Regions from separate parts of the Ralstonia sp. SA306 genome, predicted to be linked through region 2. Evidence: predicted binding sites of a transcription regulator. Region 2 holds the regulator's gene; each other region holds the start of a gene.

Evidence for each region. The regulator FNR, encoded in region 2, switches genes on or off when oxygen is low (the NO sensors DNR and NnrR bind a similar motif). The targets are predictions, from matches to a motif close to TTGATNNNNATCAA.
Region 1: the regulator FNR is predicted to act here: its motif matches at 1,795-1,808, upstream of M1D44_RS14950 (universal stress protein).
Region 3: the regulator FNR is predicted to act here: its motif matches at 2,904-2,917, upstream of hemN (oxygen-independent coproporphyrinogen III oxidase).

Annotation. Positions count from the first base shown of each region.
Region 1 is NZ_CP096451.1:3,159,070-3,164,906, forward strand. Features, by position in the region: partial or broken gene M1D44_RS14930 (helix-turn-helix domain-containing protein) at 1-107, shown strand, start outside; gene M1D44_RS14935 (hypothetical protein) at 266-862, shown strand; gene M1D44_RS14940 (hypothetical protein) at 930-1,151, opposite strand; gene M1D44_RS14945 (acyl-CoA thioesterase) at 1,261-1,704, opposite strand; gene M1D44_RS14950 (universal stress protein) at 1,891-2,325, shown strand; gene M1D44_RS14955 (hypothetical protein) at 2,491-2,880, shown strand; gene M1D44_RS14960 (DMT family transporter) at 2,949-3,812, opposite strand; gene M1D44_RS14965 (metal/formaldehyde-sensitive transcriptional repressor) at 4,167-4,439, opposite strand; gene M1D44_RS14970 (nickel/cobalt efflux protein RcnA) at 4,538-5,659, shown strand.
Region 2 is NZ_CP096451.1:1,743,900-1,749,736, reverse strand. Features, by position in the region: gene ccoO (cytochrome-c oxidase, cbb3-type subunit II) at 1-495, shown strand, start outside; gene M1D44_RS08405 (cbb3-type cytochrome oxidase subunit 3) at 499-681, shown strand; gene ccoP (cytochrome-c oxidase, cbb3-type subunit III) at 694-1,617, shown strand; gene ccoG (cytochrome c oxidase accessory protein CcoG) at 1,614-3,077, shown strand; gene M1D44_RS08390 (FixH family protein) at 3,104-3,331, shown strand; gene M1D44_RS08385 (hypothetical protein) at 3,328-3,582, shown strand; gene fnr (fumarate/nitrate reduction transcriptional regulator Fnr) at 3,604-4,332, opposite strand; gene M1D44_RS08375 (sulfite exporter TauE/SafE family protein) at 4,514-5,257, shown strand; gene scpB (SMC-Scp complex subunit ScpB) at 5,744-5,837, shown strand, end outside.
Region 3 is NZ_CP096451.1:3,329,529-3,335,365, reverse strand. Features, by position in the region: gene pyk (pyruvate kinase) at 1-1,338, shown strand, start outside; gene hemN (oxygen-independent coproporphyrinogen III oxidase) at 1,363-2,847, opposite strand; gene M1D44_RS15745 (ABC transporter substrate-binding protein) at 3,102-4,190, shown strand; gene M1D44_RS15740 (UvrD-helicase domain-containing protein) at 4,275-5,837, opposite strand, start outside.

The DNA.
Region 1 (5,837 bases), 1.4 Mb from region 2:
GCTTCAAGAGCGATGCATCAGCAGCAATTTACAGCGCGGTATCCGATTTACATCGCGCCGGTCTCATCAATGCAAAGACGCTGCGTGAATACCACGAGCTGTGTGTCGTGCCCGTACAGAAGCCCGCTGACAAACCGGATGATTCGTCGCCGCCGGACTGCGAAGCCCCCGCTAAGGGCGATTGATTTTGCAAACCCAGCCTCGGAGAATGTGTGCGATCTCTCTTTGGCGTTTCAATAGAGTTCGCCCCACCAAAAGCGGCACGATGCTGAAAGCAATCTGGACAATGCTGCCCCGCAAGCGGGTTACGACAACGGCCGAAGCACCGGAGAACAACCATGTTCGGCACGTGGCAGCGGCCTTCCATAACCGCGAGGAATTCCAGCGACGGGCTGCGGCGGCCGCATTGGTACTTGGCAGCAATACGATCGACACGCTCGTTGGTCTATTGCGCAGTGAACATACGCCCGCTGACGCACTGGCACCTCAATTCGCTGGGCTTGGTGCTTGGCTAACCGCACGTCAGTTCGCCATCTTCGAAGTTTTCTACCACTTCGGTGCACCTGCCGTTCCTACCTTGCTGAGTTTTATCCGCGGGGAGTACGACTGGACGCAAGGCAACGCCATCGAAATACTGTGCAGGCTATATGCAAAGGGAGTCGCACCGGCATCAGCGTTTGAATTGCTGAAGGAAACGATTCCGTCGATGCGCGAGGAGGCGTTGATTTATGCCGCAGGTCCGCTGCGCAGGCTCGGGCAGCAGGACACAACGCTCAGTGGCGTTCTGGAAGAGCTTTTGGAGATACCCGAGTTCTCCGACGCGTACCAATACACGGTGACGGGCACGTGGCCATCGGCGTAGTAGTAGCAAAACAAAAACCCCGCCAACCGGCGGGGTCCCCAAATCCTTTTGAGCGCCTGCAAGCAAATCAGGCTTGCGGTGCAGCCCCTTCTTCCGGAGCTGCCTCGGCGCCTTCGGCCTTGGCTTCATCCTTCTTTTCGATCATCTCTTCCAGCGCGCCCGCACCCTTGAAACCGGCGACGGCGGCAACCGCCTTGGTCAGCAGGCCGGCATCCGGATCGACTTTCTCGGCGGCTTCAACGGCGGCGACGGCGCCGGCGATCTTGCCCACTTCATCCAACAGTCCCATGGTCACCTCCGCGTGATTGAACGGGAGAGCAATCTTCCCACCGGCAAGCGGCGGAAGTGCAATCAAAGTTAAAAATTTCTGGCGGGCGGTCGTTTGCGTACAGCGCGCGTCACTCCGCTTCTGCGCCGGCAGGGGTGGCAGTGAGCGCGGCAAGGCGCTGTCGGGCGCTGTCGGTAATCGGGCTCGATTGGCGGGTGGCAACGTCGATCTGCACAATCACCGATTGCGAGGTGGCGGCGCAGCGGCCATTCTGAAAGATGGCCTGTTCCAGCTTGACCGAGCTGCGGCCGACGCTTGCCACGCGCGTGCCGATCTGCACGGAGCCGGGCCAGAGAATCTCGCTGCGGAAGTCGAGCACGAGCTGCGCGATGACGAACTCGCAGCCGGGCGCGGCCAGCGGGTTGTCGGGGGAGAACAGCATCTCTACGCGGCCCGTCTCCAGGTACGTGGCGAAGACGGCGTTGTTGACGTGGCCCTGGCGGTCGGTGTCGCCGTAGCGGAGCTTGTCGGTCGAGTGCAGCGGGTAATCGGAAAGGGATGGCGTGGTCGTCATGTGGGGGGGCGCGAAGTCTGGGGCAACCTGCGCATTCTGCCTGCCTTCCTGTGCAAACGCTGACAGCGTGACTGCTCCACAGCGCTTCCGTTGACTCGTATCAACGCGTTGCTTTCAGCAGCGCTTAAGTTGGAAGCAGACACCGACCGCGCACGGGCGCGGCCGCGGACATGGCAAGGAGGCCACATGAAAACCCTGGTACTGGCGACGGACGGATCGGCCTATTCCGATGCGGCAGCGCGCTGCATTGCCGACAAGACCCTCTTCGGCAGCGATGTGACGGTGCACGTCGTGCACTGCATGCCGGACCTTTCGGGCGATATCAAGTCGCTCGTCGGCAAGGCAGAGGTCGACGCTTGGTACGCGGAGGAAAGCACCGGCGCCATGGCATCGGTCTGCGCGGTCCTGGGTGCGGCTGGCGTGCCGTTCGAGCAGCATGCACTGGTGGGTTTTCCGCCCGACCGCATCGTGCATCACGCGCAAAGCGCGGGGGCCGCGGCCATCGTCATGGGCTCGCATGGGCGCGGCGTGTTCGTCGAAGCCCTGATGGGCTCGGTGGCAGGCCGGGTGCTGGCCCATGCCGAATGCCCGGTGGTGCTGGTGAAGGCGCCCAAGGCTTGATGGTGGCGGGGAGCGCGGAGCAGTTCAGCTCCGCCGCGCGCAGCGCTACCCCTGTAGTCAGTCGTTACTGCTGACGATGGGAGCAGCTGAGCGCGCATTGGCGCACAGGCTGACGCGGCATGGTCTAGGATGAAGGCTTCTTTTCGTCACATCCTGGGGGACCCCATGTCGCATCGCCGCCGTCTTGCGCTCGCCTTCGCGGGCGCCGCGCTTTTTGCTGCCGCCACGCCTTCGTTCGCCTATTTCCGTAACGTGCTGGCCAGCACCATCATCGGCTCGATGAGCCCGACGGAGCTGAAGTCGTTCACCAAGGCCATCGGCGATACGCTCAAGAGCACCGCCGACAACACGCCCGCGCAATGGACCGCGCCGGCCAGAGGCAAGCAACCCGCCATCGACGCGACCATCACGCCGCTGGAATCCAAGACAGACGCAGGGCAATCGTGCCGCCGCCTGCAGAGCGAGCTGGCACGCGGCAGCAGCAAGGAACAGTGGACGGCATGGCTGTGCAAGCAACCGAGCGAGGAATGGAAGTTGCGGCCGCTGGCGCCGTAAGGCATCGGCCACCGGGCGGCGATGGTTGAGCGAGCCACCAAGACCGGATGGCTCGCCCCCGGCTTCAATCAGCAGGCCGCCGGAAACACCACCGCCAACCCCAGCAGAATCATCGCCATGCCCGCCATTGCAACCGGCGCAAGGCGATGCCCCAGCACCCTATCATCCAGCAGCGCCGTGACCACCGGCACAAGGTAGAACAGGCTCGTCACGTTGACGAGGTTGCCGCGCTGCATGAGCCGGTAGAAGAGCAACTGCGCCCCCACCGACATCACCACGCCCATCCACAGCAAGGCGGCGATGCCGGGCAGGCTGAGCGTGAAAGTCGGTGTTTGCGCGGGCAGCGCCAATGCAAACCCCGCACACAGAACGAGGCTCACCGCGTTCTGCAGCGGCAGCGTATCGATGGGCAACTGGTTCAGCCGCTTCTGGCAGATGGCGCCCACCGTCATGCCAAGGAGGGCGGCCAGCGCATAGCCGAGACCGACCATCGGCACCTGGTGCGCATCGGCTCCGCCCACCACGAGCGATAGGCCGCCCAGTGCCAGCACGAGCCCGGCCATCCGCCGCGCAGACCACGTGCGCTCGGTCACCAGCAGCGTGAGCAGCGGCTGCACGCCGAGCACCGTTGCCAGCAGCCCGGGCGTGAGGCCGCGGTCCAGCGCGAGCAGGTAGCAGATCGAGTAGCCGCCGGTGAGCAACGCACCGGTGGCGGCCACCTTCAGGCGTGACCCCCGCGCCGGCCACCATTGCCCCCGCCGGAACCCGAGCCCCGCCAGCACCAAAGACGCGAGCGCAAAGCGCCCGACCAGAAACGCGAACGCCGGGACATGCTGCACCCCGATCTCCGCAAAGATTGCGCCGCTGCTCCACAGCAGCACGAATAGAACCGTCGCGCCGGACCCTGCCAGCGCGGCTTGCATGGAACGCATACCACTCACCTGTCGAAAAAGGATGTCGGGTTCCGGCGCGCAGGCGAGCGCCTGCCTCGGGCGTGTGCCCGAGCCTGGTTCAGGTCAACCGGAAACGAAGCGGCTGGACGTCAGCCGAGTGCGGGCAGATGTGGCGGCGGCGGCGCGCCGACGTCGTAGCCCGAACAGACGACAGGAGGAGGGAAGGGGCCGGGCCGCACGCACACGTCATCCACGCGGGCGCGAGGGCCGGCGGCGAGGAGGGTGGCGTGAAGTCGGGACATGAAGACGAAGATTCGGAGAATCGAAGAATCAGAATTGGCCGATGGCGTTGGAGCAGCCTATCGGGGTCGCGCGCATAGCGCAAGGTTGGCGCTACTTCAGGTACGACTTGATCACTTGCATCACCGTGTCGAGATCTTCCTGGCGCTGCGCCTCGGCGGGTTCCTTCACGACGTGATCCGTCAGGTGGCCCTCGATGACCGCCGCCATCAGCCCGTTGACCGCGCCGCGAATGGCCGCAATCTGCTGCAGGATGGCCGTGCAATCGCCCTCTTCAGCGAGTTGTTTTTCCAACGCTGCGGCTTGCCCCTGGATACGCCGCACGCGCGCCAGCAGCTTGGCTTTATCGCGGATGGTATGGGCCATGGATCAGGTATCGAGGTGGTGTAAATGATGCGGGAGGGTAGCATCACTATACTAGGGGGGAGTATATTTCGCCTACCCGAATTTATTGACTGCCATCCATGACCGCCTTCACCACCCTGCTACAGCAAGGCAACGCCTGGCTGTTCGTTCCCAGTGCGATCCTGCTGGGTGCGCTTCATGGCCTGGAGCCTGGGCATTCCAAGACGATGATGGCGGCGTTCATTGTTGCGATCCGCGGCACGCTCACGCAGGCGGTGTTGCTGGGGCTGTCGGCCACGGTGTCGCACACGGCGGTGGTGTGGGCAGTAGCCATGGCAGGCCTGTACTTCGGCCGCAACTGGAACGCCGAAACCACCGAACCGTATTTTCAGGTGGTGTCTGCCGTGCTGATCGTGGCCGTGGCAGCGTGGATGATGTGGCGCACCTGGCGCAGTACCCACGCGGCGCACGACCACGACCACGACCATCATCACCATGATCACGATCACGGCCATGACGAGGTTCAGCGCATCGACACCGGCCATGGCGTCGTGAAGTTGGCGATCTTTGAAGACGGCGTTCCGCCGCGCTTCCGGCTGACGCGCGAGGGCACGCGCGGCACCGCTTGGTCGGCCGAGCAGGTGCAGGTTGTGACCGAGCGGCCCGACGGCAGCCTGCAAACCTTCCGCTTCGTCCAGCGCGATGGCTTTCTGGAATCGGAGCAATCCATTCCCGAGCCGCACGCCTTTGTGGCGCGCCTGTCGCTTGGGCACGAACACCATCGGCATGACTATGACGTCACGTTCACCGAGCACGACCACGACCATGGCGGGCTCGATGTGTCCTCTGCCGAATACCAGGACGCCCACGAACGCGCGCACGCCAACGACATCCGCCACCGCTTTGCCAACCGTGAAGTGACCACGGGCCAGATCATCGTGTTCGGGCTCACCGGCGGGCTGATTCCGTGCCCGGCGTCGATCACCGTGCTGCTGTTGTGCCTGCAACTCAAGAAGATCACCTTGGGCGCAGCGCTGGTGCTGTGCTTCAGCATTGGGCTGGCGCTCACGCTGGTGGCGTCTGGCGCGCTGGCGGCGCTGAGCGTGAAACACGTCTCCCGCCGCTGGGGTGGCTTTGGTGAGTTTGCGCGCAAGGCGCCGTACCTCTCGGGCGCGCTGATTGCCCTAGTGGGGCTGTACGTGGGCTGGCAGGGCATGCACGGGCTGATGCAACTGCCGTAGCAACGTCCACGTTTTTTTCTGCAAGGCTGCATCCACTGCCGCGCGGCCTGCGTATCTGCAGGTACAGGTTGGTGCGGCATGTTTTTCGTCGATGCAGTGTCAGGTTTGCATGCGCACCGCGACCAACCTGTGGGATCCGGGCGGCCACGCTCCGCCAGCGATCCGATGGGATGCCGCC
Region 2 (5,837 bases):
CGCGATATCTACATCCGCGAAGGCTGCGTTGGCTGCCACTCTCAGCAAGTGCGTACGCTTCGCGCTGAGACCGAACGCTACGGCCACTATTCGCTGGCTGGCGAGTCGGTGTTCGATCACCCGTTCCTGTGGGGTTCCAAGCGCACGGGCCCGGATCTGGCGCGCGTTGGGCAGCGCTATTCGGACGACTGGCATCGCATCCACCTGCGTGATCCGCGTGAAGTGGTGCCTGAGTCGAACATGCCGTCATATGCGTGGCTCTCGAAGACGCCGCTGGACAACAGTGACATCGAAAAGAAGATGCATGTCCTGCGTCAGCTGGGTGTTCCGTACACGGATGCCCAGATTGCCGGGGCACGCGAGCAACTCGCAGGCAAAACGGAAGAAGACGCCGTGGTCGCCTATCTGCAAGGCCTTGGCGTGGAGCTGCGTAACGTCCGGGACGTGGCTGTCGCTCCGGCTGCTGCGCCTGCCACCGTTGCAGCCAAGGAGTAAGCCATGGCCATGCTGAGTGCAATTGCGACTGCCGTCTTCCTCGTGTTGTTCGTCTGCATTACCTGGTGGGCATTCTCCGCGCATCGCCGCGCTGCGAATGCGGAATCGGCCATGCTGCCGTTCCTGCTGCCCGATGAGGCCGAGGTCGCCGGTGCGCGCGCAGACGCGTCGCGCCCGCATCAATAAGGACACAGAATCATGAGCGACTTCATTTCGGAGTTCTGGGGGTATTACATCGCAGCGATCGCCTTGGTTGGCATCGTGTGGTGTGTCTGGTTGCTGTTTTCGCAGAGGCGCATTCAGATTGCGCCCGGTCATAGCGCGGGCGAGGACACCGGCCATGTATGGGACGGCGACCTGCGCGAACTGAACAACCCGCTGCCACGCTGGTGGATGTGGATGTTCCTGCTGTCGTGCATCTTTGCGTTGGGGTACCTGATCCTCTACCCGGGGTTGGGTTCATACGGCGGCGCCCTCGGTTTCTCGACACGGGGCGAATTGGCCGCGCAGCGCGCTGCAGCCGATGCACAGGTCCGTCCGGTCTATGAGCGTTATGCCAGCATGGACATCAAGCAGATCGCCGCCGACCCGCAGGCCCATGAGATCGGCCAGCGCCTGTTCCTGAACAACTGCGCGCAGTGCCACGGCTCCGACGCCGGCGGCTCGAAGGGCTTCCCGAACCTGACCGACAGCGACTGGCTGTACGGCGGCGAGCCCGAGACGATCCTGACCACCATCACCAAGGGGCGTCACGGTGTCATGCCATCGCTGGCTGCTGTGGTGGATGGCAACCAGGCTGTCAACGTGGCCAACTACGTGCGCTCGCTGTCGGGCTTGTCTTACGACCCGATCAAGGCAGCGCGTGGTGAACCGACGTTCAAGTCGGTCTGCGCGGCCTGCCACACGGCAAGCGGCAAGGGCAATCAGACACTTGGCGCACCTAACCTGACCGACCGCGTCTGGCTGTACGGCAGTTCGGAAGCAACCATCGTCGAGACCATTCTCAAGGGTCGTGACAACACGATGCCGGCGCACGAGAACCTGCTCTCGCCGGAGAAGATCCGCATGCTGGCGGCCTATGTATGGGGTCTGTCGAATAGCAATACGAGTCACGCGCAATGAGCGACAAAGAACCAGCCTGGCGCCCGATGACGCCCGCCACTGCGGCGGCGGGCGCCGAAGACGCACCCACCGAGCAGATGCTCTATGAGGTCCGGCGCAAGATTTATCCACGCGCCGTGACCGGCGCCTTTGCGCGTTGGCGCGTCTGGCTGGTGCTGGCCACGCAAGCCATCTTTTATGGCTTGCCGTGGTTCCAGTGGAACGGTCGCCAAGCAGTGCTATTCGACTTGGGCGCACGCAAGTTCTACCTCTTTGGCCTCGTGTTGTGGCCGCAGGATGTCATCTATCTGACGTTGCTGCTGGTGCTGTCGGCGCTGGCGCTGTTTCTATTTACGGCGGTGGCGGGGCGGCTCTTTTGCGGCTATGCCTGTCCGCAGACGGTCTACACCGAGATTTTCATGTGGATCGAGCGGCACATCGAAGGAGATCGCTTCGCGCGCATCCGCCTCGACGGTGAGCGTTGGAGCCTGCGAAAATTCCGCCTGAAGGCCGCAAAACATTCGGCTTGGATCCTCATCGCGCTGTGGACGGGCTTCACCTTCGTGGGCTTCTTCACGCCAATCCGCGATCTGGGCATGGAGACCTGGACGCTGTCGCTCGGTCCTTGGCAGACATTCTGGATGCTGTTCTACGCATTTGCGACGTGGGGCAACGCCGGTTTCATGCGCGAGCAAGTCTGTCGGTACATGTGTCCCTACGCTCGTTTCCAGAGCGTGATGGTCGATCCCGATACCTATGTTGTGACTTACGACACCCAGCGCGGCGAGCCGCGCGGCAGCCGTTCGCGCAACGCCGATTTCGAAGCTCAGGGTCTGGGTGCTTGCGTCGACTGCAGCATCTGCGTGCAGGTGTGCCCGACCGGCATCGACATCCGTCAAGGGCTGCAATACGAATGCATCGGTTGCGGTGCTTGCATTGACGCCTGTGACCAGGTCATGGACAAGATGCGCTACCCGCGCGGTCTGATTCGCTACACGTCAGAACGCGCGATGCTTGATCGGCTCAGCCCGAAGGAAGCCCGGCGACATCTGCTGCGTCCGCGTGTGCTGATCTATACCGGGATCATGCTGGTGCTCTTCACCGGGTTCATCGTGGCGTTGGCCATGCGGCAGCCACTCAAGGTTGACGTCATTCGTGATCGTGGTGCACTGGCGCGTGAAGTGGATGGCGGCAAGATCGAGAACGTTTATCGCCTGCAACTGATGAACGCCTCCGAGCACCCCATGCGCGTGACCATCACCGCAGAGGGCATGCCGGAACTGGACGTGGAAGGCGGTCGCGGCGAGTCGACCACATTGGAACTGCCGCCGGCGGCTAACCGACTGCTGCCAGTGCGCGTACGCCGGCCGGCCGACGATGCCGCCCCCGGCTCGCACAAAATCCGTTTCGTCATCCATGCAGACAGCGGTAGCGACAGCCTCGTACTGCGCGAACCGTCGAGCTTCATCGTGCCGCGCTGATGCGGCATCCCCAACAGGAGGCAACGATGCACGCAACGCAATCTTCCGCACAGGCCCGTCCTTGGTGGCGCGAGCCCTGGCCGTGGCTGCTGATGGCAGGGCCGTTCGTCGCCATGGTCGGCTGCGGCGTCACAATCTGGCTGGCGGTGTCGCATCCCGACGCTGTTATTCATGACAACGTCGTGCGGCGCGGTTTGGTCGTTGAAAAGACGGTCCTCACGCCGGCGCATGCCATTCACACGGAGGCCCGATGAAGCGTCGATTGCTGATGTGGATTCTGTGGCCGGCATTTCTGTCGGCCGCGCTGGCTGAGCTGGTGGTCTTCGCGGTGGTCGACCCCGCAGACCTGCGTTTTTTCGGCGAGCAGATCACGGTGTCGGCCCAAGCGGTCTACACCGTGTCGTTCTTTGTGTTCTGGTTGTTGTGCGGATTGTCGAGCGCGCTGACGCTCTATGTGTCACCGGGCATTGGCAAGCTGGAAGCGCATGAACACCCGCTCGTCTGAGCGGGCGCCATGGAGGGCAGCTTAGGCCGCCTGACCGCTCATGACCTGGCGCAGGCCGGCCAGGTCGATCAGCTTGACGTGGCGTTGGCGGATCTGGATGAGACCCGCTTCGGCAAAGCGCGAGAACAGGCGGCTGACCGTTTCGAGCTTCAGGCCAAGATAGCTGCCGAGTTCTTCGCGGCTCATCCGCAGGACAAACTCGGTCGACGAATATCCACGCTGGGCCGAACGCTTCGAGAGGTTTAGTAGGAACGCTGCGAGACGCTCCTCCGCACGCATGGAGCCCAGCGTGAGCAGCATCAGATGATCCTGCGAAATCTCCTTGCTCATGATGCGCAGGAACTGATGCTGCAGCGAAGGCAGCCGGCGCGAAAGGTGCTGCAACTCGTCGTAGCGCACCACGCAGACTTCGGTATCTTCGAGCGCGGTGGCGTCCGACACGTGGCGCATGTCGCCAATGCCATCGAGCCCGACGATTTCACCCGGCAGGTGGAACCCCGTGATCTGGTGTCGACCGTCTTCAAGCGTCAGATGGGTTTTGAGCGTGCCGAAACGAATGCCATAAACCGCTTCCAGCGGCTCGCCCAAGGAATAGAGCGATTGCCCCTTCTTAATGCGGATGCGCTCGCTGACCAAATCGTCCATCTTGCGCACGTCGTCCGAGTTCATTCCCACCGGCAGGCAGATTTGCCCTAGTACGCAGGTGGAGCAACGCGAGGCTTGATCGGTAAGTGCGATTCGAGTGAGCACGGGTGGGGGCGACTGAATTTCGGGAAAGTGAAATGAGTAATTCTTGTGATGCTGCTGCAGCTTATTATAACGGCGACCTTCTTGTCCTCGGACATTTCCGATGCGGCAAAACGCGTCGATTACGCTTAGTTCGCAACAGTAAAACGAAAACCTTGGTCCATATCAAGAGAGCGTCAGAAAGATGAGTGCCGCAGCGCTTCTGAGCGTTTTCCTGATTGCATTGCTCGGTGGTGTGCATTGTCTGGCGATGTGCAGCGGTATCGCACTCGCGGCCGAACGTGGAGCTGTGGCGGTGCGGATCGTGTCCCGTCGCCGGCTATGGTTTGAGCAGGTCGTCATGCATGCCGGCCGGCTGACCACCTATGCGTTGCTGGGCGCAATCATGGGTGCGATGGGCGCGACTGTCTGGCGCCAGCAATGGCTGCCGATTCAACGCGGCTTGTTTGCCTTCGCTAGCGCATTGCTGGTCGCCTACGGGGTTTTGCTGCTTGTTCGTTCCGCTGGGGATGCGTGGCGCAGTGTGTGGCTTGAGCGCTTGCTTGGCCGCGTGGCAGGTGGCCTGTCTCGAGGGGCCGCCACGCTGGGAAGTAGGCTGCAACGTCAGTCGCCGTTACTACGCCGCTATCTCACTGGCATGGCCTGGGGGCTGGTGCCGTGTGGCATGGTCTACGGCGCATTGGCTGTGGCGTTGTTGGCGGGCAACGCCGCCTCCGGGGCCGTGGTCATGCTCGCTTTTGGTGCCGGTACGCTGCCCAACCTGCTGATGATGTCTGGTCTGGCTGGGTGGCTGCGCGGGCTGTCGCGCCAGCGATGGGCGCGGGGCGCGGCCGGCATCGCCATCGCCGGGTTTGGGGTCTGGGGGCTGGTTCACGCAATCTGGTTGCCAGAGATGCTTAACGCACACGGATTCTGTCTAGTGCTGTAGGTGTTTAAGGCGCGCGGAAATTGCCATCCGGCCTGGGATGGGTGGCTAGGGCATCTTCCCGGTTGCGGCGTTGCTGGAAATTGCCCTACAATCGACAACAATTCGATTCGCCACCCGCGCAAATCAACAATCCCAAGCGCGGCGCCAAGCGATGCCATCCAGCGGTAGAGTCACCCTGGACAGTCGATTCGGGCAGGCTGCCGTTCTTCTTGGTAGTCGTCCGGTGCAGTATCCGTTCCCATGGCGGCGGAAGAAATTGCCCTTGTGGTGCCTGACCGGCACCGGATCAACTCGCTCCTCCGGCCCTACTTTACGGGCACAACCACTGCGTTTTGGTGCAGAGTCCAATTGAATTAATTGGCCTTCGCGTGCCGGGCCCGGGCGGGCAACAGCATTCAGAAATGCCGCGTGCTTCGCGGCGGGACGACAAACCTCAAGCGTGACGGCGACTGGCCGCGCGCGAGCAATGACGAGCCGCTCAACCCGATGAATACCCAAGAGGCGAAGATCGTCCTCGAAACCGCGCTGATCTGCGCGCAGGACCCGTTGCGAGTCAATGACTTGCGCAAGCTGTTCGACG
Region 3 (5,837 bases), 1.6 Mb from region 2:
AAGCGCTACGACACCGTGCGCGCGGTGGAGGCCGAGACCGGCCGCCCGATTGGCATCCTCGCTGACATGCAAGGCCCGAAGCTGCGCATCGGCACGTTTGCCGATGGCCGTGTCGTGCTCAAGAACGGCGATCGCTTTGTGCTCGACCGCGACCCGACGCCGGGTGATGTCACCCGCGTGCACCTGCCGCACCCTGAGCTGTATGCGGCTGCCGCGCCAGGACAATCGCTGTTGCTCGACGACGGCAAGATCCGCCTGGAGGTGGAAGCCGCCGATCCGACGGTCATCGTCACGCGCGTGGTCGATGGCGGCCCGCTGTCGGACCGCAAGGGCGTGAACGTGCCGGATGCCGTGATCCCCATTCCGGCGCTCACAGAGAAAGACCTGCGCGACCTGGACTTCGCCCTGTCGCTGGGCGTCGATTGGATCGCACTGTCATTCGTGCAGCGCGCCGAAGACGTGATCGCCGCGCGCGAGATCATTGGCGACCGCGCCGGCCTGCTCTCCAAGATCGAGAAGCCCGCAGCGCTGCTGCATCTGGAAGACATCGTGCAGGCGTCCGATGCCCTGATGGTGGCGCGCGGCGACCTGGGCGTGGAACTGCCGCCCGAGCGCGTGCCTGGCGTGCAGAAGCGCATCCTGCGCATGGCGCGCCACCACGGCAAGCCGGTGGTCGTGGCCACGCAGATGCTGGAATCGATGATTGAGGCGCCGGTGCCGACGCGTGCCGAAGCGTCTGACGTGGCCAGCGCCGTGTATGACGGCACCGATGCCGTGATGCTGTCGGCCGAGTCGGCCAGCGGCAAGCATCCGGTGGCTGCGGTCAGCATCATGAACCGCATCATTGCCGAGACCGAGCGCGACCCGCTGTACCGCAACCTGATCGACGCGCAGCATCAACCGCCGCTGCCCACGCGCCAGGACGCCATCTGCGCGGCCCTGCGCGACGTCACGCACATCCTGGGCGCAGTGGCCACCGTCACCTACACGTCCAGCGGTCAGACCAGCCTGCGCGCCGCGCGCGAGCGGCCGCTCGCGCCCATCGTGAGCATCACGCCGCGCCTGGATACGGCGCGCCGTCTGGCGATCACGTGGGGCGTGCACAGCACGGTCAGCCCCGATGTGAGCAACGTCGACGAAATGGTGGATGCAGCGTGCCGTGCCGCTGCGCGTGAAGGCTTTGCCGTGTCGGGCGACCAGATCGCCATCACGGCGGGCATGCCGTTCGGCCAGGCCGGTTCGACCAACCTGCTGCGCCTGGCGGAAATCTGGCCGCAGACGCTGGTCAGTGCGCAGACGCAAACCACTGCACTGCAGCCCGAACCGGTAACGGTCTGACGTGACGTCGGGCCAGTAAGCGGATCAGACCACTTTGGAGTAGCGCGGGACGAAGGTGACGGGCTTGCCCTCGGCTTCCACCGCGCGCTCCGTGCCTGCCTCACGCAGGTGCGAATCGAACACCATGGCGATGCGGCGTACGAGCAGCCGCCCTTGCGGCGTGATGACGATACGCTCGTCCCCTACCTTCACCAGCCCGGCTTCCTCCAGGGGTGCCAGCGCCTGCAGCTCGTCCGCAAAGCTGCGCTTGAAGTCCAGCCCGTGGCGCGCACCGAATGCGCGCATGTTCAATTCGAACCCGCACATCAACTCGCCAATCAGCGCGCGGCGCACGTGGTCGTCCGGCGTGAGCGACATGCCGCGCAGCACGGCAAGTTCGCCGGCGTCGATACGTGCGTAATAGGCGTCGAGATCCTTCTCGTTCTGCGCATACACATCACCCACGCGGCTGATGGCGGACACGCCAAAGGCCAGCATGTCGCAATCGGCGTGCGTCGAATAGCCCTGGAAATTGCGCTGCAGCCGCCCTTCGCGCTGCGCGATGGCGAGTGCATCGTCAGGCCGCGCGAAGTGGTCCATGCCAATGTAGACATAGCCCTCGGCAACGAGGCGCTCCACCGTCATCGCCAGCAAATCGAGTTTTTCGTCTGCGGTCGGCAGCGTGAGCATGTCGATGCGGCGCTGCGCCTTGAACAGATGCGGCAGGTGCGCATAGCTGTAGACGGACAGCCGATCAGGCGCCATCTCCAGCACACGATCCAGCGTGGCGTTGAAGGTTTCCGTGCGCTGATACGGCAAGCCGTAGATCAGGTCGAAGCTGATCGACTCGAAGCCCAGCCGGCGCGCCGTGTCGACCACGCGGCGTGTCTCTTCCACGCTCTGGATGCGGTGGACCGCGCGCTGGACATCGGGGTCAAAGTCTTGAATGCCGAGGCTTGCGCGGTTGAACCCGATTTCGGCCAGGACTTCAAGCGTGGCGTCGTCGGCGTGGCGTGGGTCGAGTTCGACGGAGATCTCGCCATCGTTGGCCAGATCGAAATGCTCACGCGAGGCGGCCATCACGGCGCGCATTTCGTCGTGCGCAAGGAAAGTGGGCGTGCCGCCACCCCAATGCAACTGCGTTACGCGGCGCAGGGGGCCAATCTGGTTGGCCACCATCGCCATCTCGCGGGCGAGGGTTTCAACGTAGCGTGCGCTGCGCGAGCGATCCTTGGTGATGACCTTGTTGCAGCCACAGTAATAGCAAAGGTTCGCGCAGAACGGCAGGTGCATGTACAGCGACAGCGGCGCATGCAGCGCGGGCGCAATCGCCGCGCGGCGGTGCAAGGCGTCGAGGTAATCGGCGTTACCGAATTTGTTGTGAAAGCGGTCTGCCGTCGGGTACGACGTGTAGCGCGGGCCGTGCGTATCAAAGCGCTGCGCGAGCTCGCGCACCTGCGGCGCCGACCAGCGGAAGGCGGTGTCATTTGCGGCGGACGGATCGTCGGCCGGCTTGGCGAACGGAAACATGGGGCGATTGTTGTGGGGGCGATGGTTCATCCTAAAACTGCGGTGCGGGTGTCGCGTTGATGTGTGTCAACGTCAGTCACCGCCCGTTCAAACGCATCGCCCCCTCCGCCGGGAGGGACCCAACTTCACCGATCTGTCACGTTCTACCCCCTAACATCGACAATCCGCACCATGGCCGCGTCGCCAGCCATACGCTGGCCGTCACAACAACACAACAGCGCAGGTCGTCGACTCGATTTTTTGGGGGAAACACCATGTGGCAGAGACTGGCACGCCGCGGCGCATGTGCGCTGGCCTGCGCGGCCGTGACGCTGGCGGTGCATGCGCAGGGTACGTCCTTTGTCGTCGGCCAACTGGTCGAACGCGGCGCAGACCAAGCCGACTACGCGCGCGACTTCATGGCCGGCGCCAAGGTTGCATTCGATGCGGCCAACCAGAACGGCGGCATCAAGGGCCGGCGCATCAGCCTCGTCCGGCGCGAAGCTGCGCTTGGTGAAGCCGTACCGCAGGCCGTCGACATGATCGATCGCGACCATGTGGAAGTGCTCTTTGGCGTAAGCGAACGCCTTCTGCCCGCGCTGGCCGCGTCTGCCGAGATCGCACGGCGCAACGTGCCGCTGCTCGCCCCGCTCTCGGGCGCGACATCCGCGTCTGACAACGTCCTGTTCATCCGCCCCGATTACGACCACGAGATCGTCGCTGCGCATAACCGGCTGCGGCAGTTCGGGATGCGGCGGATTGCGCTCGTCACTGCAGCAGGCTTTGATCCGCAGCTTGGTGCGCGTCTGCGAGGCACGTTAGCCAAGGGGAGCACTGGGGAGACGCTGGACCTTTACACGCTCACCGGAGACCCGGCGGAACTTGCTGCCCGTATTGCACTGACAAAACCCACGGCAGTGATCATCGCCGGCGATACGCTGACCTACGCCACCGTTGGGCGTGCGCTGGCGCAGCAGGGGTGGTACGGCTTTCTCGTCGGGCTATCGTCGGTCAACCCACAAGTGGCGCGGGAAATCCTGGGCGCGGGGTACAGCGGCGGCATGCTGCTCGCACAGACGGTGCCGAACCCGGCCAGCGGCGCCACCAAGGTCGCGCGCGAGCATATGGCGCGGATGAAGCAGTTTCTGGATGAGCCGCCTTCTGCTGCAACGCTGTCGGGGTATATCGCTGCGGTGTATTTGATTCAGTCGATGAATGCCAGCGGTGGCAAGGTTGCCGGTGCAGAACTGCGGCGTGCATTGCAGACCCGCGTTGATGTGGGCGGGTTCACGCTTGATTTCACCCGTGGGAATCGGGGGAGTGAGTTTGTTGATCTGAATTACATTCAGGGGGCGGGGAATTGATTTGGACTTGGTGGTCTGGTTCTGTTTCAGCCCCGGCAGGGGATGAAGCAAGGGATGCACCACAAACAAAGAACAAAAAACCAATCACGAAGCCACAGGTTTCTTCGCCGCCAGCAACCCCTTCAACGCCCCGAGCCGATCCTTCGGCGACATCGCCGGCATGGTGTCCTCCGGTGTCGGCCCCGCGTCTTCGCCAAGCTTCATCTCCGCGATATAGCGCGACGGCTCACACACCACCGTCTCCCGCGCACGCTTGCGCTTCTTGCACCAGCTGATATGCAGACTGCGCTGCGCCCGCGTGATGCCCACATACATCAACCGCCGCTCTTCTTCGATCTTCTCGTCGGTCAGATCATCGTCTTCGCGGCAGTGCGGCAGGATGCCCTCTTCCACGCCCACCAGGAACACGTGCGGATATTCGAGCCCCTTGCTCGCATGCAGCGTTGACAGGCGCACAGCATCCGGGTCCTCTTCCTTGCCTTCGAGCATGCTGATCAGCGCGATGGTCTGCGTGAGCTCCAGCAGGTTTTTGCCGGCGTCCATCAGGCCATCGGCATTGTCGAAACCGGTGGCCTCTTCGTCGTCGTCTTTCTCGGGCTTGGTGCCCTTGCGCTTGAGCCAGTCGAGAAACTCCAGCACGTTGGTCCACTTGTTCTGGGCCTGGCGCTCGTCGTAGGTGTCATACAGGTAGGCCTCGTAATGGATGCCTTCCATCATCTCGTCGAGCAGCGTGGCGGCGGGTTCCTTGGCGGCCCGGTCCGACAGCCGCACGATGAACTCGCAAAACACCCGCAGCGGCTCGAGCTGGCGCGGCGCCAGTTGGGCTTCGATGCCGCCCATCATCGCCGCTTCGAACAGCGACACCTTCGCCTGTCCCGCAAACGAACCCAGCACTTCCAGCGTCGCGTTGCCCACGCCGCGCTTGGGCGTGGTGATGGCGCGGATGAACGCAGGATCGTCATCAGCATTGGCAATCAGCCGCAGGTAGGCACACAGGTCCTTGATCTCGGCCTTGTCGAAAAAGCTCTGGCCGCCCGAGAGCACATACGGAATGCGCTCGCGGCGCAGGATCTGCTCAAACAGGCGTGCCTGGAAGTTGCCGCGATACAGGATCGCGTAATCCCGAAACTGCGCGCGGCGCTCGAACTTGTGGGCAGAGAGCTTGAAGACCACGCTCTCGGCTTCGTGCTCTTCGTCATTGGCGCTGGTCACGTTGATCGCGTCGCCCATGCCGTGCTCGCTCCACAGCGTCTTCTCGAACAGCTTCGGGTTCTGCGCGATCACGGCGTTGGCCGCGTTCAGGATGCGCACGGTGGAGCGGTAGTTCTGCTCCAGCTTGATGACCTTCAGGTTCGGGAAATCCGTCTGCAACAGCTTGAGGTTGTCGAGCGTGGCGCCGCGCCAGCCGTAGATGGCCTGATCGTCGTCGCCCACCGCCGTGAAGGCCGGCGCACGCAGGTGTGAGCCACCCGCCAGGAGCTTCAGCAACTGGTACTGGCAGGCGTTGGTGTCCTGGTATTCGTCGACAAGGAAGTAGCGCAGGCGGTTCTGCCACTTCAGCCGCACCTCTTCATTGCGCGCGAACAGCTCGGCAGGAATACGAATCAGATCGTCAAAATCCACGGCCTGATACGCGTGCAGCGTCGC